3 regions of the Streptosporangium sp. NPDC050148 genome follow, and region 3 is predicted to be linked to each of the others. Evidence: predicted binding sites of a transcription regulator. Region 3 holds the regulator's gene; each other region holds the start of a gene.
What was found. Region 3 encodes LexA, which represses DNA repair genes until DNA is damaged. Its sites were predicted from a motif close to TCGAACANNTGTTCGA; they were not measured.
Positions count from the first base shown of each region.

Region 1: the regulator LexA is predicted to act here: its motif matches at 1,664-1,679, upstream of ruvC (crossover junction endodeoxyribonuclease RuvC).
Region 2: the regulator LexA is predicted to act here: its motif matches at 2,200-2,215, upstream of ACZ6RT_RS17845 (DUF6504 family protein).

Region 1 covers NZ_JBVJIA010000028.1:48,910-52,178, forward strand. Annotated here, with positions in the region: gene ruvB (Holliday junction branch migration DNA helicase RuvB) at 1-383, opposite strand, end outside; gene ruvA (Holliday junction branch migration protein RuvA) at 418-1,038, opposite strand; gene ruvC (crossover junction endodeoxyribonuclease RuvC) at 1,035-1,631, opposite strand; gene ACZ6RT_RS27770 (GNAT family N-acetyltransferase) at 1,761-2,987, opposite strand; gene ACZ6RT_RS27775 (cation:proton antiporter) at 3,058-3,269, opposite strand, start outside.
Region 2 covers NZ_JBVJIA010000014.1:81,676-84,944, reverse strand. Annotated here, with positions in the region: gene ACZ6RT_RS17855 (response regulator transcription factor) at 137-787, shown strand; gene ACZ6RT_RS17850 (DUF4328 domain-containing protein) at 926-1,834, shown strand; gene ACZ6RT_RS17845 (DUF6504 family protein) at 1,863-2,141, opposite strand; gene ACZ6RT_RS17840 (serine/threonine-protein kinase) at 2,510-3,269, shown strand, end outside.
Region 3 covers NZ_JBVJIA010000001.1:118,735-122,003, reverse strand. Annotated here, with positions in the region: gene ACZ6RT_RS00540 (hypothetical protein) at 206-385, opposite strand; gene lexA (transcriptional repressor LexA) at 1,491-2,201, shown strand; gene leuS (leucine--tRNA ligase) at 2,534-3,269, opposite strand, start outside.

The DNA of each region.
Region 1 (3,269 bases), on a different contig from region 3:
GCGAGGTAGAGCATCTCCTCGGCGGGCCTGGCCATCCGGTGGATCTCGTCGATGAACAGGACCTCGCCCTCCGACAGGGTCGACAGGATCGCCGCGAGGTCACCGGCCCGTTCCAGTGCGGGCCCGGAGGTGATCCGGAGCGGCACCGAGAGCTCGGTCGCGATGATCATGGAGAGGGTCGTCTTGCCGAGTCCCGGGCCGCCGCTCATCAGCACGTGGTCCGGCGGCCGGTTGCGCCGCAGCGCGCTCTGCAGCACCAGCGAGAGCTGCTCGCGCACCCGCGCCTGGCCGATGAACTCGTCCAGCCGCTTGGGCCGCAGCGCCGCCTCGATGTTCTGCTCGTCGTCCTCGGCGTCCGGCGACACCAGGTCCCGCTCGCTCACGCCCGTCCGCCTTCCCTCGCCGGCCACAGGTCCGTCATCGCACGCTCAGCACCCGCAGGGCGGCCTTGAGCAGGGCCGCCACCGGCGGGGTGCGGCCCTCGGCCAGCGCCGTGTCGGCCTGGGGCGCGACCGCGGCGACGGCCTCGTCGGCGTCGCGGGCCGAGTAGCCGAGCCCGACCAGGCCGGAGTGGACCTGGTCGCGCCAGACGGGCACCGGGGCGTCGCCGTTGAGCGCGGCGGTGACGGCCTCCTCTGGGGTGCCGAGCTTGTCCTTGAGGTCGACGATGATCCGCTGGGCGCCCTTGGGGCCCACCCCGGGGACCCTGGTCAGCGCCTTGACGTCGGCGGCGGCCACGGCCATCCGGAGCGCGTTGGGGGTGTGCACCGCCAGCATCGCCAGCGCGACCTTGGGGCCGACCCCGCTGGCCGCCTGGAGCATCTCGAAGATGCCGCGCTCGTCGTCGGTGGCGAAGCCGAAGAGCGTCAGCGACTCCTCGCGGACCACCAGCGAGGTGGCCAGCCGCACCTCCTCGCCCTGCCTGAGCGTCGCCAGCGTCGTCGGCGTGCAGTGCACCCGGACGCCGACACCGCCGACCTCGACGATCGCCCCGTCGGGCGCGATCGCGGTCACCTGTCCCCGAACCGAGGCGATCACGTGCTGGTTCCTCTCGAGTATCTGGCCGTCCCGCCCCGGCCGCGGAAGTAGGCCGCGGCGGTCGTCTTCGGGCCGCTCGCCGCCCTGGCCTTGGCCGCGGCCTCGGCCAGCCTGTTCTGAGCGCCGCCCCGCCAGACGTGGCAGATGGCCAGGGCGAGCGCGTCCGCGGCGTCGGCGGGCTTGGGCATGGCGTCCAGCCGGAGCAGGCGGGTGACCATCGTGCCGACCTGCTGCTTGTCGGCCGTGCCGCTGCCGGTGATCGCGGCCTTGACCTCGGACGGCGTGTGCAGCGCCACCGGCAGCCCCCGGCGGGAGGCGCACAGGATCGCCACCGCGGAGGCCTGCGCGGTGCCCATCACGGTCCTGAGGTTGTGCTGGGCGAAGACCCGCTCCACGGCCACCGCGTCGGGCTCGACCTCGTCGAGCCACTGCTCGATGCCGGCCTCGATCGCCACCAGCCGGGCGCCGATCTCGTCGTCGGCGGGGGTACGGACCACCCCGACCCTGACCAGGTTCAGCGGCGCCCCGGGCCGCCCCTCGACCGCGCCGAGCCCGCATCGGGTCAGCCCGGGATCGACCCCCATCACCCGCAGCTCGGGCACCCGCACCGACACGCCTCCGCTCGCCGAACACCTGTTCGGTGGCAGACTCTACCGCGTGCGGGCACGGCGCGCACGGCTCTCGCGGGCCCGGCGGCCGGTGTCAGCCGGGGTCAGCCGGGGTCAGAAGGAGTCGAGCATGTACGGGGTGGCGCGGAAGGCCGTCTCCAGGACCCCGAGGACACCTGCGACATCCGCGGCACCCGCGGCACCCGGGGCGCCCGTGACACCGGTGGCGTCCGGGGATGCGGTGCCGGAGGGGACGGTGAGCGCCCCCGAGCGGTGCAGGGTGGCCGCCGGGACGCCCGCGAACAGCGCGGAGAAGCCCCCGGCGGTGAGGACCGGCACGGAGCCGGGCGGGGCCTCGGCGGGACGGGCCTCGCCGGCGCCACCGCGGACCGAGAGCCGCCAGGCGCCGGAGTTGGCGGGGCGGTGGGGATCCTCGACCCGGACGACGGTGTCGAGGGTGACGCCGTCGGGGAAGCCCCGGCCGGCGACGGCGGCGGGCAGGTCGACCACCCGGAACATCCAGCGGGTCTGGGTGACCTCGTCCTTCTTGCGTTCACCGATCAGCCAGAAGACCGGGTCGTCGGGGGCGACGATGGCGCGGACCGACGTGGCGATCGAGGACGAGGAGCCGACCAGCGACCACAGGGTGCGGGCGGTGGCCTCGGAGCCGGCCAGCAGGGCGTCGACCTCGATGTCGTCGCCGTCCCAGCGGTAGATCACGAACCCGTCGTCGGCCAGGTAGAGGAAGTCGTCCTCCTCCTCCAGCCACAGGCGCCAGGTCGGCTCGTCCCAGCAGATCGGGCCGGAGGCGCGGGCGCCGGCGTGCACCCGCCCCATGATCTCGATCACCTCGGCGGCGTCGCCGGGCCCCATCCGGCGGACCGGGGACCGCTCGGCGGGCCCGATCGCGCGCAGCGCCTCGGCCGGGAAGGTGGCCCGGTGCAGGGCTCCGGCGTGTTCCCAGCCGAGCGAGCGGTAGACGCGGGTCGCGGCCGGATAGAGCGCCGAGACCGGGTGCCCCAGCTCGGCGCAGCGGTCCACGGTGGCCCGCAGGAGCATCCGGCCGACGCCGCGCCCGCGGTCCTCCGGGGCGACCGTCACCGAGGCGACGCCGCCCATGGAGATCGGCCTGCCGTGCCACCACTGGGTGAAGTCGTTGATCCTGCTGGTGGCGATCAGCCGGGGGCCGTCGGCGACGCCGAGATACCTGCCGGCCTCCAGGACCGGGACGACCTGTGCCCGCCAGTCCTCCAGGTCACCGGACGGGATGATCCCGAAGGCGCGCCTGCGGTTGTCGAGCACCGCGTCGAGGTCGTCGGCGGTCAGGGGGCGTATCTCCACGAGCGGACAAGATAGTCGGCTGCCTCCCCGCCGGGCCAACCCTTTTTCGCGGCCCCCGGTCCCGCCGCCCTCAGAGGTGCTGGGTGGCGGGGTCGGCGTCCCGGGCGCGGCCGACCCGCTCGCGGAGCCGGTCCAGGCGGGTCATCACCGGCGTGGCCGAGATGCCGTGCACGACCAGGGAGGCCAGCACCGTGAAGGCGACCACCGCCCACAGCTCCGCGGCCGGTACGCCGAAGTCGGCCTGGCCGAGGGCGTAGGCGAGGTAGAACAGCGAGCCGATGC
Region 2 (3,269 bases), on a different contig from region 3:
GATCCGGGCCGACTCCGATCCAGGCCGACTCCGGACCAGGCGGGCCGGTCCGGGACGGTCCGGGACCGCCGTCCGCGCGGGCGCATCGGCCGGATGTCCGATCCCGCCCCTCGCGCGGGCTGGCAGAATCCATCAGGTGACGATTCGGGTGCTCATCGCTGACGACCAGGAGCTCGTGCGGACAGGGTTCCAGATGATCCTGGACGCCCAGCAGGACATGGAGGTCCTGGCGACGGCCGCCAACGGCGCCGAGGCCGTCGAGCTGGCGCGCAGGCTGCGGCCCGACGTGTGCCTGCTGGACATCCGGATGCCCAAGCTGGACGGCCTGGAGGCCACCCGCATCCTGGCGGGGCCGGGGGTGACGGACCCGATGAAGGTGGTCATCGTCACCACCTTCGACCTGGACGAGTACGTCTACGGCGCGCTGCGGGCCGGCGCGACCGGCTTCCTGCTCAAGGACAGCGGGCCGACGCTGCTCATCGAGGCGATCCGGGCCGCCGCGGCCGGTGACGCGCTGGTCTCGCCGTCGGTCACCGTACGCCTGCTCGCGCACCTGGCCCATCCGCGGTCCGGGGCGAGCCGGCCCCCGGCCGAGCCGCTCACCGAGCGCGAGCTGGACGTGGTCCGGCTGGTGGCCAGGGGGCGGACCAACCAGGAGGTCGCCGCCGAGCTCTTCGTCTCGCTCTCCACCGTCAAGACCCATCTGGGGAGCATCCAGGCGAAGCTGGGCGCGAGGAACCGGGTGGAGACCGCGGCGTGGGCCTGGGAGTCCGGCGTCGTGAGCTGAGCGGAGCCGCGGGAAACAGGCGGGAAACGGGGCCGGAGGGGCAACGCGGGACGGACGGGCCGGACGGGTCCGATTAGCGGAAGAGCCTACGGGATAGGAAAGAGGCAGGTCCTCGGCGCATGGCGGGGGGAGATATACATGCGCTCTATCCCATCTCTACAGAAAAGGGCAACCTCGGCCGTCTACCTCGCGCTCACCGCGCTGGTGCTCGCGGCCACCGCCCTGGTGGTGTTCGAGCGCGCCCGCGGCAGGCGCCTGGTCGTGGAGATCTCCAGGCTCGGTGGCGACCCCCGGTCCCCGGGCGCGGAGGCGGTCTTCGGAGCGGTCACCGTCTTCGCGATTCTGATCATGCTCTTCGCCGGGGCCGCGATCGCGTGCGCGGTGGCGTACCTGAACTGGCTGGTCCGCGCCCGCCGGTACGCCGACCTGCCCGCGATCTTCCCGGTCCTGGCGAGCTGGCTCGTGCCGGTGGTCAACCTGTTCGCTCCCGCGCTGCTGGTCGACCGGCTTTGGTGGGCCTCCCGGCCGCCGCTGGACCGCCGCGAGCGCTGGGTGGCGCTGCTGTCCGCGTGGTGGCTGAGCTGGCTGGTCGCGCTCACCCTGGTGCTGGTACGGCTCTGGCCCGGCGCCTCCCACGGGGGCGGGAGCCTGACCGGCTTCGGGATGCTCGAACTGACCGCGGTCGTGGTCGCCTCCCTGCTCTGCGGGGCGACCGTCCGGCAGATCAGCGCCGTCCAGGCCGCGGGCGCCGGGCACCGTCACCGGGAACCGGCCGGACGCCGCCTCTCCCGGCCTCCGGCGGAGACGTCCGCGCCCCTCGCCACGACCGCATCCGCGTCCCCGGACCCGCAGGACTCCCCTCCCGTCTCCGCGTCCACCGCCCCGTCGGCCTCCCCGCCCGTCCCCCCGACCGGCTCCCGGGAGGCGGACACCCGCGAGGAGGGGCCGCGACGGGCCGGGCGACCGGCCCCGGAGCAGGTGCCGCAGACCGCACAGGAGCCCGTCCGGCGGGAACGCGCCCAGGAGGTCCACCCCGCCGGGCAGTGAACCCCGGCGGGAGATCGGGACAGGGCGATCAGGGCGGGGCGTCGTCCCATGCCCGGACCAGCAGCCAGTCGGCGCCCGCGGTGTCGAAGCGGAGCTCGTAGGTACCGGCCCGGCCGCCCGTGGCGGCCTCGGCCCGCCAGAACCGGCGCTCTCCCGGATCGGTCTCGGAGATCTTCCACCACTCGCGTGCGACCACCCAGTGGTCGAGGACCCGGTGGACGGTGTAGAGACGGTCGCGCCAGACGAACTGGACGGGCCTTCCCTCGCGGGTCCACACCTCGACAGGGTCGCCGTAGAGTCTGCTCACAACGGTCTTCTCCCCGCGGCTTTCGGACGAGCACCCGGGGGAAGGCGGGCCTGGAGTATCGAACATACGTTCTCACGCCGCCGGACGCAAGTCACCGGGCCGCTCACGAGAGGGCCGGTGCCCGCCGGGGCGCGGACTCCGGAGGTCACGCCGTACGCCGGGCCGATCGGCATGGACGGCGCACTCCGGCATCACCGGCTCTCCGGCCCCGGACCGGCGTACGACCACGGGCTCCCCCGCCACACGGGACGCACCGGCGGCGGACGGCCGGGAAAAAGTGCGGCTGCCGCTGTTGCGACCGCCGACGCGCGACAACGGATCGGTAGGCTGATCCCCTCATGTGACGGCGTATGCGGTTAGGTACAAGGGTGAACAACCTCAGTCCCGACGAACCCCTGCAGATCGGCCGATACCGCGTGCTCAGCAGGCTGGGGCGGGGCGGGATGGGCACGGTCTACCTCGGCGCGTCCCCCGACGGGCAGCAGGTCGCCATCAAGGTCATCAACCCCGAGTACAGCCAGCACGAGCGGTTCCGGATGCGTTTCCGCCGCGAGGCCGACGCGGCGCAGCGGGTCCGCAGGTTCTGCACGGCCGCGGTCATCGAGGCGGCGCTCGACGGCGACCAGCTCTACGTGGTCACCGAGTACGTCGCCGGCCCGAACCTGGAGGAGGCCGTCGACTCCGGCGGGCCGCTCCGCGGCTCCAGCCTGGACGCGCTGGCCGTCGGGGTGGCGACCGCGCTGACCGCCATCCACGGCGCCGGGGTGGTGCACCGCGACCTCAAGCCCTCCAACGTGCTGCTCTCCCCCGTCGGTCCCCGCGTGATCGACTTCGGTATCGCCCGCGCGCTGGACACGCTCAGCGGGATGACCGGGACCGGCGAGATCCTCGGCACCCCCCGCTACATGGCGCCCGAGGTGCTGCGCGGCGAACCGGTCTCGGCCGCCTGCGACGTGTTCTCGTGGGGCTGCCTGATGGCCTTCGCCGCCAGCGGCCGGGCGCCGTTCGGCGGCGAGGCGCTGCCCGCGGTGCTGTACCAGGTGCTCAACACCGAGCCCTCCCTGGAGGACATGGAACCCGCGCTGCGCGGGATCGTCGGCCACGCCCTGGCCAAGGACCCCCGGCGCA
Region 3 (3,269 bases):
CGCCCGCTTCACCCGTGCCCCGCTCGCGTCCCGGGCGCGGGTCCCGGGCGCGGGTCCCGGGCGCGCGGTGAGATCGCGCGCCCGGAGACGCCCCCCTTACGGCAGCAGGCTCCGGAGAAGGTCGAGTCCGGTGCCGGACCGGAACGCCGGGCCGCGGGGCCCGCCGGGGTCTGTGATGCGGCCGACCAACGGGACGGCCCTTCCGCTACGCCGGCGCCTCCACGACCCTCCACGGCGTGTCGCCCTTCCAGGGCGTGTCGCCGACGTGCGCCGTGACCGGGGACGGGCCCCGCCCTCCGGCCGGCTCGCCCGCCGAGATCGTGTCGATGCGCCCGCCGATCCAGAGCACTCCCAGGGTGAACAGCACCAGCGTCACCGCCGCCACGATCCTCCCACGCCGGGTGAGCCGGAGAGGCCGCCTGACCGCCTCGGGCCGGGACGCGACCGGCCGGAGAGCACCGGCCCCGGAGGCGCCGGAGCGGGACGTGCCGGAGCGGGGCACACCTGACCGGGGCGCGCTGGAGCGGGACGTACCGGAGCGCTTTCCAGGGCGAGAGCGGCCGGGGCGGGACGGGACGACCTCGGGCGCGGCCGGCCCACCGGAGCGGGCGACGCCCGAGCGGGAGGCACCGGGCCCGGGAACACCGGTCCGTGAGGCATCGTTCCGCGAGGCATCGGCCCGGGAGGTGCCGGTCCGAGCGGAGGAGCCGGACCGGGTGGCGCCGGACCTGGCGGCTCCGCGCCGGGTCTCGGCGCGCCCACCCCGGCCACGTCCGGACTCGCCGGAGCGGGCGGCCCCACGGCCGGATCCGGGCGGTGCGGGCCGGGAGCCGGAAAGGGGGGCCCCGGAGCGGAACAGCGCGGGAACCGCCTCCGCGGCACCACCGGAATCACCCGGTCCCCCCGGACCCGCCGGACCGGCCGGCGCTCCCCCGCGCCGCGCCGTCCGCGCACGATCGGGCCCTCCGGCCGCTCCGGAGCCACGCGCTCCGGGGCCACGCCCGGACCCGCGCGCCGGGTCGGCCTCCCGCCCCGGCCCCGGCTCCCAGGCCGGGCCCGTCCGTCTGGCCGGGCCCGCCTCTCGCCCCGGGCCCGCCTGTCGTGCCGGATCCGCCTCTCGCCCCGGACCCTGCTCCCGCACCGGCCCCGGCTCCGGTCTCGGCGGCGGCACGAGCCGCAGACGCGGTGCGCCAGAGGCCCCAGAGGCCCCTGAGGACCGGTATGCCGCCCGGGATCGGGACGCGGACGTGGATCGCGGTGTCGTCGTGGTCGGTTTCATGGTGGCCCCCATCCCCTCGACCTGGCCGAACACATGTCGAAGAAAGATCGGCGAATCGAACACGATGTCGATCGAACTCCCGTACGATGTTGTACACCACGGCGTGGCCGATATCGAGGACATTCGAACAATTGTTTGAATATGATCTTGGGCCGAGATATGGTCGCTGTGTGCGACGTGTTCAATACAGATCGGGAGGCGAGGAGTTCGTATGAGCCAGCACGACCAGAACGGTTCGGCCGTCAGCGACCTGGCGGTGCGAAGGCGTGACTCCCTTGGCCTCACCCCCAGGCAGCGGAAGATCCTTGAGGTGATCCGGGACTCGGTGCAGCAGCGCGGCTACCCGCCGTCCATGCGCGAGATCGGTGAGGCCGTGCAGCTCACCAGCACCTCCAGCGTGTCGCACCAGTTGACGGCATTGCAGCGCAAGGGCTACCTGCGCCGTGACCCGCACCGGCCCCGCGCCCTCGAGGTGCGCCTTCCCGGCGAGCCGGTGCTCTGGGTGGATCCCGACTCCGACCAGGACGAGGCACCGGTCAGCCGGCCGACCGCCGCCTACGTGCCGCTGGTCGGGCGCATCGCCGCCGGTGGCCCGATCCTCGCCGAGGAGAGCATCGAGGACGTCTTCGCGCTGCCCAAGCAGCTCGTCGGCGAGGGCACGCTCTTCCTCCTCCAGGTGACCGGTGACTCGATGATCGAGGCGGCCATCGCCAACGGCGACTGGGTGGTCGTGCGCCAGCAGCCCGTGGCCGACAACGGCGACGTGGTCGCGGCGATGATCGACGGTGAGGCCACCGTGAAGACCTTCAAGCGCAGGGACGGCCATGTCTGGCTGGTCCCGCACAACCCCAACTACGACCCGATCCCCGGTGACGAGGCCACCGTCCTGGGCAAGGTCGTGGCGGTCCTCCGCAAGCTCTGAGGCACACGAGCTCCGGGGCACACGGCTCTAGGGCATCGGGACACGACGCGTCGCACGAAGCGGTACACGCCGATGGGCGGCACCCCTCGAAGGGGGTGCCGCCCATCGGCGTTCTCAACGGTTCTCACCGGCCCCTCGGACTCCCGGGTCCGGTCAGGGTTCGGGTCCTTGAGCCAGGGTCAGGGTTCGAGTCCTTGAGCCAAGGTCAGGGTCCCCGAGTCAGGGTCAGAACCAGGGCCGGAGGGCCGGGGCCCTGGGTTCCCGGCCCCTCCCCGCCCCGGTTCCCCGGTCACGGCCGGTCCGGACGCCCCGCGAGAGGCCGGGGTCACCGCTCAGGGGACGATGTTGACCAGCTTGGGCGCGCGGACGATGACCTTGCGCGGCTCGCCGGACAGGAAGGCCCGGACCTTCTCCGACCCCAGGGCCAGCGCCTCCAGGTCGATCTCGGAGATCTCCGGTGAGACCTCCAGCCTGTCGCGCACCTTGCCCGCGACCTGGACGACACAGGTGACGGACTCCTGGACCAGCAGCGCCGGGTCCGCCACCGGCCAGCCCGCCAGGGCGACCGAACCGGTGTGGCCCAGCCGCTCCCAGCCCTCCTCGGCCGCGTACGGCGCGACCAGCGACAGCATGACCGCCAGTGCCTCCGCGGCCTCCCTGACCGCGGGGTCTGCGGCGCCGGGCCCGGAGTCGATGGCCTTGCGCGCCGCGCTGGTCAGCTCCATCATCCGGGCCACCGCGACGTTGAAGCGGTAGGACTCGACCAGCTTCGTGACCTCGTCCACGGTGTGGTGGACGATCCTGCGCAGGCTCACGTCTCCGGCGGTGACGTCGACGCCGGGGGCCGAGGCCGCGCCCGCCTCGGCCATGACGCGGAACGCGCGGGCCAGGAACTTCTGCGACGCCGCCGCGGAGACGTCGGCCCAGTCGATGTCGTCCTCGGGCGGTCCGGCGAACAGCACGGTCAGCCGTACCGCGTCGACGCCGTGGGCGTCGATCTGCTGGCCCAGGTCGACGCCGTTGCCCAGGGACTTGGACATCGCCTTGCCCTGGTTGATGACCTGCCCC